2 regions of the Ruegeria sp. N11 genome follow, and region 1 is predicted to be linked to the other one. Evidence: riboswitches for the same ligand, from Rfam matches in the RefSeq annotation. Region 1 holds a riboswitch; the other holds the start of a gene.
The links. A riboswitch is a leader RNA that binds a small molecule or an ion and turns the genes downstream of it on or off. The one in region 1 is predicted to bind thiamine pyrophosphate.

Region 1 (7,144 bases):
TGCCCCGTGTTTCACGCATCCTTTTCAGGTTACGCACAACTTCACTTGCACCCGTGATCATCAGGAAGGTTTTCGGGCCGTGCCGCTGAACCGTCACGTCGCTCTCGATCCCGCCACGTTTGTTCAGGATTTGCGAGTACACAATCCGACCCTCGGCAACATCCATCTGCGCCGCACACAGCCGGTTCAGAAAGGCGCAGGCATCGGGGCCTTGGATCATGATCTTGCCGAACGCACTCTGGTCCAGAATGGCGGCACCCTCGCGGCAGGCGGCCACTTCGCGGCCGACCTGCTCGCGCCATGTGGGCACACTGAAGGTCAGCGGCAAGTGGGTGGCTTCACCGCCGAAATGCACTGCACGTTCCCATCCGCCGCGGGATTCAAAACGTGCCCCTGCGGCCACCAGCCCCTCGTGAACAGGCGAGCGACGCTGCCCCCGCACAGTCTCCATCGAGCGCCCGGGGTAGGGATTGTCGTAGTGGCGTCCCAGAACTTCGGGAATTCGCGCCTCCAGCGCGCCCAGTACGTTCATCTCTGGGCTGAACCGCCGGATATCGGCTTCGGCCAGTTCCATCGTTGGCTCGCCGGCAATGATCCACTCGGCCATTGCCTTGCCCGCGCCCCCGGCCAGCGCGATGCCTGTGGAGTTCATCCCGCCGATGAGAAACAGGCCAGGAACATCCGGGCTTTCGCCCAACATGAATTGGCCGTCGAGGGTGAAACTCTCAGGACCGTTCAGCAGCATCCGCACTTCGGCACGCTCCAGCGCGGGAATGCGTCGCAGCGCGTTTTCCATCATTGGCGTGAAATGATCCCAGTCTTCGTCCAGCAGGTCGAAGCTGAAATCAGCAGGCAGGCGATCCAGCGGCAGGCCTTTGGCATGGGTTTCGAATGAACCCACCAGAAGCCCTTCGACATCGTCGCGGGCGTACAGGAACGCATCCTGATCGTTGAGTGTCGGCAGATGTGCGCCCGGCCCAAGCGCCTGCACTTCGGGCAGCGGCTTGGTCAGCATGTAGAAGTGCTCGCAGGCGTAAAGGGGCATGTGCGCGCCGGCCATGGCCGCCACTTCGCGGGACCACAGTCCACATGCGACCACCACCTCTTCAGCTTCGATCAGGTGGTCACCGACTTCGACGGCTGCAATCTGACCGCCTTTTTTTTGCAGGCCCGTTACCTTGGTGTCCTCGAATATTTGCACACCGCGCGCCCGGGCCCCTTTCGACAACGCCAGAGCAACATCGGATGGGTTGACCCTGCCGTCGGCGGGTGACCAGACTGCCCCCAGGACGTCGTCTACTTTGATCAGAGGCCATAGGTCCTGCGCGCGGGCCGCATCGACCACTTCGGCCTCAAGCCCGAACGCACGGCCCAGTGAAACCTGACGTTTGATGTTGATCAGGCGATCATCATTTGTGGCCAGCGTCAGCGACCCGGTTTGAACCCAGCCCGTCGCTTGCCCGGTTTCACGTTCGAGCGCCCCATATAGGTCAATCGAATAGTTGATCAGCTTTGTCAGAGTGGCCGACGGGCGCAAGCGACGCACCAGACCCGCCGCATGCCATGTGGTGCCCGAGGTCAGTTTGGACCGTTCGAGCACGATGATGTCTTTGCGACCCTCACGGGCCAGATGGTAGGCGACCGAGCACCCGATGACGCCTCCGCCTATCACGATGGTGCGCGCATGGTGGGGCAGAGTCATGCAGCATCCCCATGGAATGTTCTTGTTTCGAACGCGCTGAAAGCGCCGGCGGTACGACCGGTCATGGCTCTCTCCCGATCCGGCGGCGGCTCAGTCGAATGTCGAATTGCTGTCGCACATCGCGATCGACCGCATCCGGAATGTGTGAGGGGAAATGATTTGCAAGCAACTCACGCGCCTTGGCTTTCGCAACTTCACCGACTGGACGCGCGCCATCTTCCTGCCAGTCAACCGGTGTGCGCCTGTCGCCAACATGAGGATAGAAATAGTCCGATTTCATTCGGTCGTAGGTATGAACCTCACCCAGGTAGTGACCCGGACCCCGACACACATCGGCGATCACCTGCGCTGCAATGTTGTCGGTCGTAACTTCGATCCCACGGATTGTTCGAAGCACATTGCCCAAAAGGTCGTTGTCGCTGACATAGCCTTCCAATGAAACGCCCAGAAGACTGGCATGACTGCCAGCGGCCTGCGTGACAATGTTCGATCCCGCATGCGCCGCCATGGCGACTGCCAGGCATTTCTCGGCCCCGTATTGGGAATCCAGTGTCTTGGCGTCGGTAATCCCGGCTATGGACGAAGTGGGCAGGTTGAAATGCCGCCCCATCTGCGCGGCACCCGCCATCAGGATCGCCTGTTCCCCTCCGCCACCAGACATCGACCCGGTGCGCAGGTCGGCGACCAAAGGTTTGGGTGCAAAAATCGCGCGAACCTGCGGATCGACCAGCCGGGCAAAAACCGATCCGGCGAGCGTTTCCGCTACGGCCTGTACAAGTGACCCGGCCAATGTGGCCGGGCTTGTGGCCCCGGCCTGTCCGGCGCTGATCAATTGCACCGGAAAACCCGCAAGAATAGCGGCCTCGAGCACTTCACAAGCCTCGTCCGCGAACCGCATGGGTGGCACAACATGGCAGACCATGACAGTCAGGAACGGTCGCGCGCGAAAGGCGGCCTCGTTACCTGCGATCCTGTAACAAAGGCGGGCAATGGCCGGGACGTTTTCGGGTTCGGTAATCGAGACGGAAACATGCTTGGACGTGCCCATCAGGCAGGCATAAGCAGTGTTGAGGTCCATTGCCGCAGCAGGGTCAACGTCACGCGCAACGACCGGACGGCTGAAGTGATGGATGTTCTCCATCCTGTCGACCAGTCGGGCGGCATCATACAGGTCGGCCAGGGTTGAAGGGCGGTAGTGGCCCGTATCGATGTCGAAGACACCCGGCGCGGCGCCGCCGGTGGACATATGGACCCGCGTGCCTTCTATCCGCAGATCGTTTTCAGGAACCTGCCCGCAAAGGACAAAGTTCCGCCTTGCCTGCTTGATCGACTTGCGCACAAGGGCGCGCGGGAACAACAATCGTCCGTCATCGCCCAGCGTCCCGCCCGCTGCCGTCACCTTGTCGACCATGGATGGGGTCGGTTGACTTAGTCCGAGGGTCTCAAGCAGCAGTAATGCGGCTTCTTCGGTCTGAGCGACTTCATTCGGGGACAGCGGTTCCAGGCACCCGCCAACCACACCCGGCCATACCGCAGGGCTGGCCTCGTCGCTGTTATCTTGTGTCAGACGGTCCTTGCGACCGCGCCGGCGCGTAGACATGGGCCTATTATCATGAGCTCAGCTTCATTCAAAGTCAGCCTACACAGCCATAGGGCTTGTTTACAAAAGCCATTTTCTCAGCAATTGATGAGTAAAACTTACATTAGGGAAATTCGTGACCGCCTCTCTTCCCGCCCTTCGCGCCTTCGATGCAGCCGCCCGCCAGGGCAGTTTTCGAATTGCGGCTGAGAAACTGTCAGTCACACCCACGGCGATCAGCCATCATAATCGAGGGCTGGAAGAGCAGCTGGGCGTCAAGCTGTTTGAACGGGCCGGGCGCGAGGTCGCGTTGACCGAAGATGGCAGGCGTCTGGCGGCAGCAACGGCTCAGGCATTTGAAATTCTGGATGACGCGGTGCGTTCGGTTCGCCGCGGCTCCCGCAAGGTGGTCCGACTTGCTGCGGGGCCGATTTTCACTGCCCGCTGGCTGATGCCCCGGATCGGTGATTTTTGGGACGACCACCCCGAGATCGAGCTGGAGGTGGTTCCTTCTTATCAACCCGGCACGCTGAACCGGGCAAACATCGACATCGTGATCCGCTGGGAACGAATGGCCGAGATGCCCGAAACCGCGATCAAGCTGATCGAGCTCGCCCCCGTTGCCATAGCGTCGGAGGCATTTGTCCTGAAGCACGGCCCGGTGAATGAGCCCCAAGACCTGTTGCAGCTTCCCCTGTTACATCAAAGGAACCACTGGGGTTGGCTCGATTGGTTCCGGGCGATGAATGTCACGGTCGATGGCCCTTTGCGTGGTCCGATCTTTGAAGATGCCAATGTTCTGCTGCGGGGTGCCGCAGAAGGGCAGGGCGCGATTGTCGGCTGGCTGCCCTTGATCGATCAGGATCTGGCCGAAGGTCGCGTCGTGCGTCTGTTTGATGAAAGCATCACACCCACTCATGGTTACTTCGTCGAGAGCACGGGACCTGGCCGATCGCGACGCGAGCCGCGAGCCGCGATTGAATGGCTGCAGGTTCAAAGCCTGGGCTCGCAGGCTGATCTGCCCTGATCCCGCCAGTTGATAGGCATCCTTCATGCCAGTGAAGCGTGAAGGGCGAATTTGGTTGAAATTGTTTCGACATCACCCTAATCACGGCCTCACCTCGGGGTGCGCGGAATGCCGCGCTGAGACGCCCATAGCGAACCCGTTGAACCTGAACCGGCTAGAACCGGCGGAGGGAAAGGTGACGGTTTCATCCATCCTTGCCCTCTCGCCGCAATGGAGGATGACATGAAACATCTGCTGATTGCTGCGGGAATTCTGAGCGCGACTTCGGCTATCGCCGCCGACAAACCTCAGTTGACCGTTTATACTTATGACAGCTTCGTCTCGGATTGGGGTCCGGGTCCACAGGTCAAGGAAGCATTCGAAGCGGTCTGCGACTGCGAACTGAACCTTGTTGGTGTGGAAGACGGTGCCGCCCTGCTGTCGCGCATCCGTCTGGAAGGTGAAAACTCGGATGCAGACGTCGTCTTGGGTCTGGACACCAACCTGATTGCGGCAGCAAAGGAAACCGGCCTGTTTGCGCCCAGTTCGGTCAGCGCCGAATACACTTTGCCCGTAGAATGGAACGATGACGTATTCGCGCCTTACGACTGGGGGTATTTCGCGTTTGTCCATAATGCCGACGCACCAGCACCGGCCAGTTTCCGTGAGCTGGCCGACGGTGATACCAAAATCATCATTCAGGATCCGCGTTCATCCACGCCAGGGCTAGGCCTGTTGCTGTGGGTCAAAGCCGCCTATGGCGACGAAGCCCCCGAAATCTGGGCAGGACTGGCCGACAATATCGTGACCGTCACCAAGGGCTGGTCCGAGGCGTATGGACTGTTTCTTGAGGGTGAGGCTGACATGGTTCTCAGTTACACCACATCACCTGCCTATCACCTGATCGCTGAAGAAGATGCAAGCAAGGCGGCGGCCGCATTTGACGAAGGTCACTATATGCAGGTCGAAGTAGCCGGAAAACTGGCCGGAACCGATCAGCCTGAACTGGCGGACCAGTTTTTGCAGTTCATGGTTTCGGATGCCTTCCAGCAGATCATCCCGACAACAAACTGGATGTATCCGGCGGTAACGCCTGCGGCGGGCCTGCCCGAAGGGTTTGATACACTGACCGTACCGGAAAAATCTTTGCTGCTGGATTCTGATCAGGCGGCAGCTGTGCGGGACGAGGCGTTGGCGGAATGGCTGGGCGCGCTCAGCCAGTAAATCCGACGCCGGGTATTGGCGCGGCGACACTGGTTGCCGTGCTTATTCTTGGTACGCTCGCCGCAGTTGCCCTGCGCGCCGATTCCGCAAGTGGGTTCGGACCGGCCGATTGGTCAGCCCTTCGGTTCACGCTGGTTCAGGCGGTGTTGTCCGCCATTTTCAGTGCAGGGCTTGCCGTTCCTGTCGCCCGCGCGCTGGCCCGGCGGCGTTTTCGCGGGCGGGCGGTTCTGATCGCGCTGCTGGGGGCGCCGTTCATTCTGCCGGTCATCGTCGCCATCATCGGCTTGCTGCAGGTTTTCGGCCGAGCGGGCTGGATTTCAGACGTTCTAGCGGTTTTTGGGCTACCGCCGATCCGCATCTACGGGCTGCATGGCGTGGTTCTGGCGCATGTCTTTTTCAATCTCCCCTTGGCCACGCGCCTGATCTTGCAGGGGTGGCAGGAGGTCCCGTCCGAAAGGTTTCGATTGGCCGCCCAGTTGGGTTGCAACGGATGGGCCATGTTCCGGCTGATCGAAATGCCTATGCTGGCGCGTATCCTGCCCGGTGTTCTGGCCGTTGTTTTTGCCATTTGCCTGACCAGTTTTGCCGTTGCCCTGACTTTGGGTGGTGGACCACGCGCGACCACGATAGAACTCGCTATTTACCAGGCCTTTACCTATGATTTCAATTTGGGTCGCGCCGCGCTTCTGTCCGGGGTGCAACTGGTTCTGACCGCGGTGGCGGCCCTGGCAGCGCTCAGGTTTTCCAGGGGTGACGGGTTTGGCGCCGGGCTGGATCGTTCGATCCGACGCTGGGATGAAGGGACGCGGGTGTCTGATGCCTTCTGGATCAGCGCAGCGGCGGCCTTTCTCCTGCTGCCGTTGACCTCGGTCGTGATCTCCGGACTTTCGGGAATGTTCGAGATACCGGTGCTGGTGTACCGGGCGGCCTTGATATCCGTTTTGGTCGCGGCAGCCAGCACCGTCGTTCTGCTGCTTCTGGCCCTGCCGATGGCGATGACGGTTGCAACCGGGCGATACGGGATCGTTGAACTCTGCGGTATTCTTGGATTGGCGGCGTCACCTCTGGTCATCGGCACCGGGCTGTTCATCCTGATTCGCCCACTTGCCAACCCTACTGTTCTGGCCCTGCCTGTAACGGCTCTGGTGAATGCCGTCATGGCGTTGCCCTTTGCCCTGAGGATACTTGTTCCATCGACGCGCGAGATTATTGCGCAATACGGTCGTCTGGCACTGTCACTGAATATGAGCAGATGGAGTTTTGTGACACGCATTCTGCTGCCCCGCCTGCGACCGCAAATCGGATTTGCCGCGGGTCTGGCGGCGGCACTCTCCATGGGGGATCTGGGGGTCATCGCACTATTTGCCGATGCACAAATTGCCACGCTTCCGCTTCAGATTTACCGCCTGATGGGTGCCTATCAGATGGAGGCAGCGGCCGGTGGCGCCCTGTTGCTGCTGGCGTTTTCGATGGGGGCATTCTGGCTTTTGGATCGAGGAGGGCGCTGGCATGCTGAAGCTTGATGGCTGTGCGATTTCAAATGGCGATTTCGTATTACGCGCGAACCTGCAAATCGAAACCGGATCACGGGTTGCGATCATTGGTCCTTCCGGTGCGGGAAAGTCGACCCTTT
Region 2 (7,144 bases), on a different contig from region 1:
ATACGCCGGGACGCGCAATGGTGTAGGGCCATTACGCAATGCAGATCGGGGCAGGGATGCCATAACGGGTCCCGGCCTCGGGACATCGCCTTGAAGAGAAAGGGATTGAAAATATGGGTAAAGTAATCGGGATTGACCTTGGTACCACAAACTCGTGCGTGGCCATCATGGACGGCTCGCAGCCGAAAGTCATCGAAAACGCCGAAGGGGCGCGGACCACGCCCTCGATCGTCGCCTTCACCGAAGATGAGCGACTGGTCGGTCAGCCTGCAAAACGTCAGGCGGTCACCAACCCCGACAACACGATCTTTGGCGTCAAGCGTCTGATCGGTCGTCGTGTGGATGATGCCGAAGTCGAAAAAGACAAGAAAATGGTGCCGTACGCCATCGTTGATGGCGGCAATGGCGATGCGTGGGTCCAAGCCCGCGGTGAAAAGTACTCCCCAAGCCAGATCTCGGCCTTCACTTTGGGCAAGATGAAGGAAACCGCCGAGAGCTATCTGGGTGAGGAAGTCACGCAGGCCGTCATCACCGTTCCGGCATACTTCAACGACGCGCAGCGTCAGGCCACCAAGGACGCGGGCAAGATCGCCGGCCTGGAAGTGCTTCGGATCATCAACGAACCCACAGCTGCCGCGCTGGCCTATGGTCTGGACAAGAAAGACACTCAAACCATCGCGGTCTATGACCTTGGTGGCGGTACTTTCGACGTGACCATCCTGGAAATCGACGACGGCCTGTTCGAGGTCAAGTCGACAAACGGTGACACCTTCCTGGGTGGTGAAGACTTTGACATGCGCATCGTCAACTACCTGGCGGACGAGTTCAAAAAGGAACACGGTGTCGACCTGTCTGCCGACAAGATGGCGCTGCAGCGTCTGAAAGAAGCTGCTGAAAAAGCCAAGATCGAGCTGTCCTCGACCTCGCAGACCGAGATCAACCAGCCGTTCATCTCGATGGGTTCGAACGGCCAGCCGCTGCACATGGTCATGAAACTGACCCGCGCCAAGCTGGAATCGCTGGTTGGCGATCTGATCAAGAAGTCGATGAAGCCCTGCGCCGCCGCTCTGAAAGACGCCGGTCTGTCGGCTGCTGACGTGGACGAGGTTGTTCTGGTCGGTGGTATGACCCGGATGCCGAAAGTGATCGAAGAGGTCACCAAATTCTTCGGCAAAGAGCCGCACAAGGGTGTGAACCCGGACGAAGTTGTTGCCATGGGCGCCGCCATTCAGGCCGGTGTTCTGCAGGGCGACGTCAAAGACGTGGTTCTGCTTGACGTGACCCCGCTGTCGCTGGGCATCGAAACGCTGGGTGGCGTGTTCACCCGCCTGATCGACCGCAACACCACGATCCCGACCAAGAAGTCTCAGGTCTTCTCGACGGCCGAGGACAACCAGAACGCCGTAACCATCCGCGTGTTCCAGGGTGAGCGTGAGATGGCTTCGGACAACAAGATCCTGGGTCAGTTCAACCTCGAAGACATCCCGCCAGCACCGCGCGGCATGCCTCAGATCGAGGTGACCTTCGACATCGACGCCAACGGCATTGTCTCGGTTTCGGCCAAGGACAAAGGCACCGGCAAGGAACAGAAGATCACCATCCAGGCCTCGGGCGGTCTGTCCGACGAGGACATCGAGAAGATGGTCAAGGACGCCGAAGAGAACGCGGAAGCCGACAAGGAACGCCGTGAACTGGTCGACGCCAAGAACCAGGCGGAAAGCCTCATCCACTCGACCGAGAAGTCGATGGAAGAGCACTCCGACAAGGTCGACCCGACCACCATCGAAGCTATCGAACTGGCGATTGCTGCGTTGAAGGACGAACTGGAAACCGAAAATGCCGACAAAATCAAGTCGGGTATCCAGAACGTCACCGAAGCGGCCATGAAACTGGGCGAGGCCATCTACAAGGCGCAGTCCGAAGAGGCCGAGGATGAACCGGCAGCCGCGGACGCCGCTCCGGGTGATGACGATATTGTCGACGCCGAGTTCGAAGATCTGGACGACGACAAGCGTAACTAACGGGTAACCGGGCCAATTCGGGCCGGTCCGGATACCGGGCCGGCCCGTTTACGTTGAGGCAGAAGGAAACACTGATGTCAAAACGCGACTATTACGATGTACTCGGCGTGTCCAAGGGTGCATCGGCGGACGAGATCAAGAAAGGTTTTCGCAGGAAAGCCAAAGAGTTGCATCCCGACCGCAACAAGGACAACCCGGAAGCCGAGGCGCAGTTCAAGGAAGCGAACGAAGCCTATGACGTTCTGAAAGATTCAGAACGCAAGGCCGCCTATGACCGCTTTGGCCATGCCGCGTTTGAAAACGGCATGGGTGGCGGCGGACGACCCGGCGGCGGCTTTGGTCAGGGCGACTTCTCCAGCGCGTTTTCGGACGTGTTCGACGACCTGTTCGGCGATTTCATGGGTGGCCAGCGCGGCGGCGGTGGCCGTCGTGCCGCACGCGGTTCTGACCTGCGTTACAACCTGCGCGTCTCGCTGGAAGAGGCGTTTGCGGGTCTGCAAAAGACTATCAACGTGCCCGCTGCCGTGGCCTGTTCGGCCTGTGATGGGTCGGGCGCTGAAAGCGGCGTAGAACCGACGACCTGCCCGACCTGTTCGGGTATGGGCAAGGTCCGCGCGCAACAGGGCTTTTTCACCGTTGAACGCACCTGTCCGACCTGTTCGGGATTGGGTCAGATCATCAAGAAACCCTGCAAATCCTGCGGCGGCGCGGGTCGCGTGGAAAAAGAACGGGCGCTGTCCGTCAACATTCCAGCCGGTGTCGAAACCGGAACTCGCATCCGTCTGGCGGGTGAGGGTGAGGCCGGAATGCGTGGTGGCCCCCCGGGCGATCTGTATATCTTTGTCGAAGTGTCCGATCACAAGCTGTTTGAGCGCGACAGCATAAACCTCTATTGTCGCGTGCCGGTCAGCATGGCCAAGGCCGCGCTGGGCGGTTCGATCGAAGTGCCCACCATCGACGGCGGTCGTGGCCGGGTGCAGATCCCGGCAGGCAGCCAGTCGGGCCGCCAGATGCGTTTGCGTGGCAAGGGAATGCCCGCCCTGCGTGGCGGTGGCGTGGGTGACATGTTCATCGAACTGGCTGTGGAAACACCGGTCAACCTGACCAGTCGCCAGAAAGAACTGCTGCGTGAGTTTGACGATCTGGGAGAGGACAACCACCCGGAATCAAAAAGCTTTTTCTCGTCGGTCAAGTCCTTCTGGGATGGCATGAAAAGCTAAGGGAACCGCTTTCCCGACCAAAGCCGCCCGGTTTCGGGCGGCTTTTTTGTTGCAGGGGGCGCTGCCCCCGCCGCCCTTTGGGCGCCTCCCCCGGGATATTTTTGGCCAGATGAAGGAAAGATCCCTTGTTCATCTGGCCCCAAATATCCCGGAGCGCGAGGCAGAGCCTCGCAAATACTTTTGGCCTTACCCAAGGTGTCAGGGTGGCCATAATACAGATCAAATTCAGTCTTGTGTTTTTCCGATGTGCCTGTGATTGTCCGGTCAACCGTTGGGGTGCCCTGATCGAAGGGCTGAGAGGCGTTAATGCGCTAACCCATCGAACCTGATCCGGGCAATACCGGCGTAGGGAACGGTCTCAGATTGTCAGACGTTTTCCATGCGCGCGTTGCCCAATTTTGATGGAGTAACGATATGACGCCTATTGCGCTGACAATTGCAGGCTCGGACAGTGGCGGTGGGGCCGGAATTCAGGCTGACATCAAGGCAATGTCTGCCTTGGGGGTTTATGGTGCCAGCGTGATCACCGCCGTGACCGCGCAAAACACACGGGCCGTTACCGCCGTTCACGGGATCCCGCTGAATACTGTCGCCGCACAGATCGATGCCGTTCTGTCTGATCTGAGCGTGGGCGCCGTCAAGATTGGCATGTTGGCGACGCCGGAGATCATCCGATGTGTTGCAGACAGCCTTGCAGGGTTCCGTGGTTCCATCGTTCTGGATCCTGTGATGATCGCCAAATCCGGCGATGCCTTGCTGACAGAAGACGCGGTTGCGACATTGCGGGCGGTGCTCGTGCCCATAGCCACGCTATTGACGCCGAACTTGCCCGAGGCCGGACGCCTTCTGGATTGCCCGGCTGCGGAGACGCCGGATCAGATGGTAAAACAGGGGCTTGCCTTGTGTAACATGGGCGCAGATTCCGTTCTGATGAAGGGCGGGCATGGATCCGGCGACATTTGCCGTGATCTCTTGATCGACGCTTCGGGCTTGGTGGCAGAGTTCACGGCACCGCGCCGGAAAACCAGAAATACGCATGGCACCGGTTGTACATTGTCCGCGTCAATTGCTGCCGGCCTGGCGCTGGGAAAAACGCTGATGACGGCCGTTGCAGATGCGCACAGCTATCTGCAAGGCGCGATAGCCCGGTCCGATGATCTGGACATTGGTCGCGGGCATGGGCCAGTTCATCATTTTCATCAGCTTTGGCCCGCATGACCGTCTGGTCGGTCATAGGTGCCGGAGTAGCCGGTCTGACTGTTGCAGCCGAGTTGGTATCGCGCGGCGCTGACGTGCAGATATTCGACCCGGCAGGTGCGCCGGGTCCACATGGCTGTTCCTGGTGGGCGGGTGGCATGCTTGCCCCCTGGTGTGAATACGAAAATGCCGAGGAGCCGGTTCTGCGGCTTGGACAAGCAGCGATTGACTGGTGGGCCGCCAGAACGCGGGTGCATCGTTGCGGAACGCTGGTTGTTGCGCATTCGCGCGACCTGCCGGATTTGCGCCGCTTTGCACGCCGAACGGATGGGTATTCAGAAGTCGGAAGTGCGAAAATCACTGATTTAGAGCCTGAAATAAGCAATTTCGGTAACGGTCTCTTCTTCCGGGCAGAGGCCCATCTTGATCCCCGGCAAGCGTTGCGGGACCTCTACAGCCACCTCAGGGACAGAGGTGTGCTCTTTCACCGTAAACTGGCCCCTTCCCGGTTGGAGAATGCGATCGATTGCCGGGGGTTGCACGCGCGCGAGATCTTGCATGATCTGCGTGGCGTCAAAGGCGAGATGCTGGTGATCCGCTGCCCGGATGTCACGCTCTCTCGCCCTGTGCGACTGCTGCACCCGCGCATGCCGCTTTATGTCGTCCCGCGGGGTGACGGGGTCTACATGCTGGGCGCAACGATGATCGAATCCGAGGACAGCGGCCGGATTACCGCCCGCTCGATGCTGGAGCTTCTCAGCGCGGCTTATGCGCTGAACCCGGCCTTTGGTGAGGCTGAGATCCTGGAAGTCGGTGTCGATCTTCGCCCCGCTTTTCCCGACAACCTGCCTCGCATCCGCCGGTTGGGTCGAACGATCTATGCCAATGGCCTGTATCGCCATGGCTACCTGCTTGCGCCCGCGTTGGCACAGGGCGTCGCCGATCTGGCGCTGGAAAACAAACATTCGGAGATGGTCGATGAAGATCGTGCTTAATGGCGAGGCGCGCGAAAGCCGCGCAGAAACCCTGTCAGATTTGCTGGCGGAATGTGGATTCTCGGGCTGCGTCGCCACTGCTGTGAATGAACAGTTCGTCCCTAAAAGCCTTCGACTGGCCCGAAAACTCGAAGATGGTGACCGGGTCGAAGTTGTCGCCCCGATGCAGGGGGGCTGACGATGAAGACCTTTTACGGCACAGAACTGCCTAACCCGCTGATGCTGGGCACGGCGCAGTATCCCAGTCCGGCCATTCTGGAACAAGCGTTTCGCCTCAGCGGGGCCGGTGTTGCCACGGTATCCCTGCGCCGTGAAGGCGCGGGTGGGGCCGGGCAGAGCTTTTGGCGGATGATCCGCGACCTGGGTGTCATTGTCCTGCCCAACACCGCCGGATGCCACACGGTGAAAGAGGCCGTGACAACCGCCCAGATGGCGCGCGAGGTTTTTCAGACCAATTGGATCAAGCTGGAACTGATCGGTCATACCGACAGCCTGCAACCTGATGTGTTCCAACTGGTCGAAGCCGCCCGCGTCCTGACGGAAGATGGATTTCAGGTCTTTCCCTACACAACGGACGATCTGATCGTCGGCGAACGCCTGTTGCAGGCGGGTTGCGAGGTTCTGATGCCGTGGGGCGCGCCCATCGGGTCCGGGCGCGGTCTGAGCAACGAATACGCGTTGCGGGCGCTGCGCGCTGCGTTTCCCGATGTACCGCTTGTCATTGATGCCGGTATCGGCCGTCCAAGCCACGCCGCGCATGCGATGGAGCTGGGCTATGATGCTGTTCTTCTGAACACGGCGGTGGCCCGTGCCGGTGATCCGGTGGGGATGGCGCGTGCAATGGCATTGGCGGTTCAGGCCGGCCAATTGGCCCATAAGGCCGACCCGATCGAGGCACGCGACATGGCTGAACCCTCAACCCCCGTGATCGGAAAGGCATTTCTGTCATGACTTTGGACCGATTCTATCCGATCTTCGATCATTCCGACTGGCTGCAGAGGATGCTGCCTCTGGGCGTCAAACTGGTGCAGTTGCGGATCAAGGGCCAATCGGACGTCGCGGTGCGCGCCCAGATTATGATCTCGCTCGAACTGTGCCGCACCCATGGCGCTCAGTTGGTCGTGAACGACCATTGGCAGCAGGCAATAGAGGCGGACTGCGACTGGGTCCACCTGGGGCAGGAGGATCTGGATGATGCCGATCTGCATGCCATCCGTCGGGCAGGCCTGAAACTGGGCGTATCTACCCATGACGATGATGAGCTTGAGCGGGTTCTGTCGATGGACCCCGACTATGTGGCGCTCGGACCTGTCTATCCGACCATCCTGAAAAAGATGAAGTGGCGGCAGCAAGGTCTGCCCCGCGTGACCGAATGGAAGGCGCGGGTGGGGCGTATCCCATTGGTCGGCATTGGTGGAATGACCGTCGAGCGCGCGCCTGGCGTGTTCGAGGCCGGGGCCGATATTGTCGCGGCAGTGACCGACATCACGCTGAACCCTGACCCCGAAGTGCGGGTGCGCGAATGGATCGGCATCACGCGATGAACCGTTACGCTCGCCAGATGATCCTGCCCGAAGTGGGGCCCGAAGGGCAGGCGGGCCTGTCCGCTGCACGAGTACTTGTCGTCGGGGCCGGAGGGTTGGCCGCGCCGGTTCTGCCGCTGTTGGCCGGGGCAGGGGTGGGTCACATCATGGTTGTTGATGGCGATGTC

Region 2: it holds a riboswitch for thiamine pyrophosphate, as region 1 does, so the genes downstream of both, thiD (bifunctional hydroxymethylpyrimidine kinase/phosphomethylpyrimidine kinase) here and thiB (thiamine ABC transporter substrate binding subunit) in region 1, are expected to answer to the same signal.

What each region holds. Positions count from the first base shown of each region.
Region 1 is NZ_JBQFLX010000008.1:170,525-177,668, reverse strand. Features, by position in the region: gene ACR0J8_RS10755 (GcvT family protein) at 1-1,702, opposite strand, end outside; gene ACR0J8_RS10750 (trimethylamine methyltransferase family protein) at 1,764-3,302, opposite strand; gene ACR0J8_RS10745 (LysR substrate-binding domain-containing protein) at 3,418-4,308, shown strand; TPP riboswitch at 4,394-4,498, shown strand; gene thiB (thiamine ABC transporter substrate binding subunit) at 4,531-5,511, shown strand; gene ACR0J8_RS10735 (ABC transporter permease family protein) at 5,487-7,034, shown strand; gene ACR0J8_RS10730 (thiamine ABC transporter ATP-binding protein) at 7,021-7,144, shown strand, end outside.
Region 2 is NZ_JBQFLX010000009.1:81,677-88,820, forward strand. Features, by position in the region: gene dnaK (molecular chaperone DnaK) at 114-2,021, shown strand; gene dnaJ (molecular chaperone DnaJ) at 2,096-3,241, shown strand; TPP riboswitch at 3,504-3,610, shown strand; gene thiD (bifunctional hydroxymethylpyrimidine kinase/phosphomethylpyrimidine kinase) at 3,656-4,459, shown strand; gene ACR0J8_RS11330 (FAD-dependent oxidoreductase) at 4,456-5,433, shown strand; gene thiS (sulfur carrier protein ThiS) at 5,417-5,611, shown strand; gene ACR0J8_RS11340 (thiazole synthase) at 5,614-6,384, shown strand; gene ACR0J8_RS11345 (thiamine phosphate synthase) at 6,381-6,977, shown strand; gene ACR0J8_RS11350 (HesA/MoeB/ThiF family protein) at 6,974-7,144, shown strand, end outside.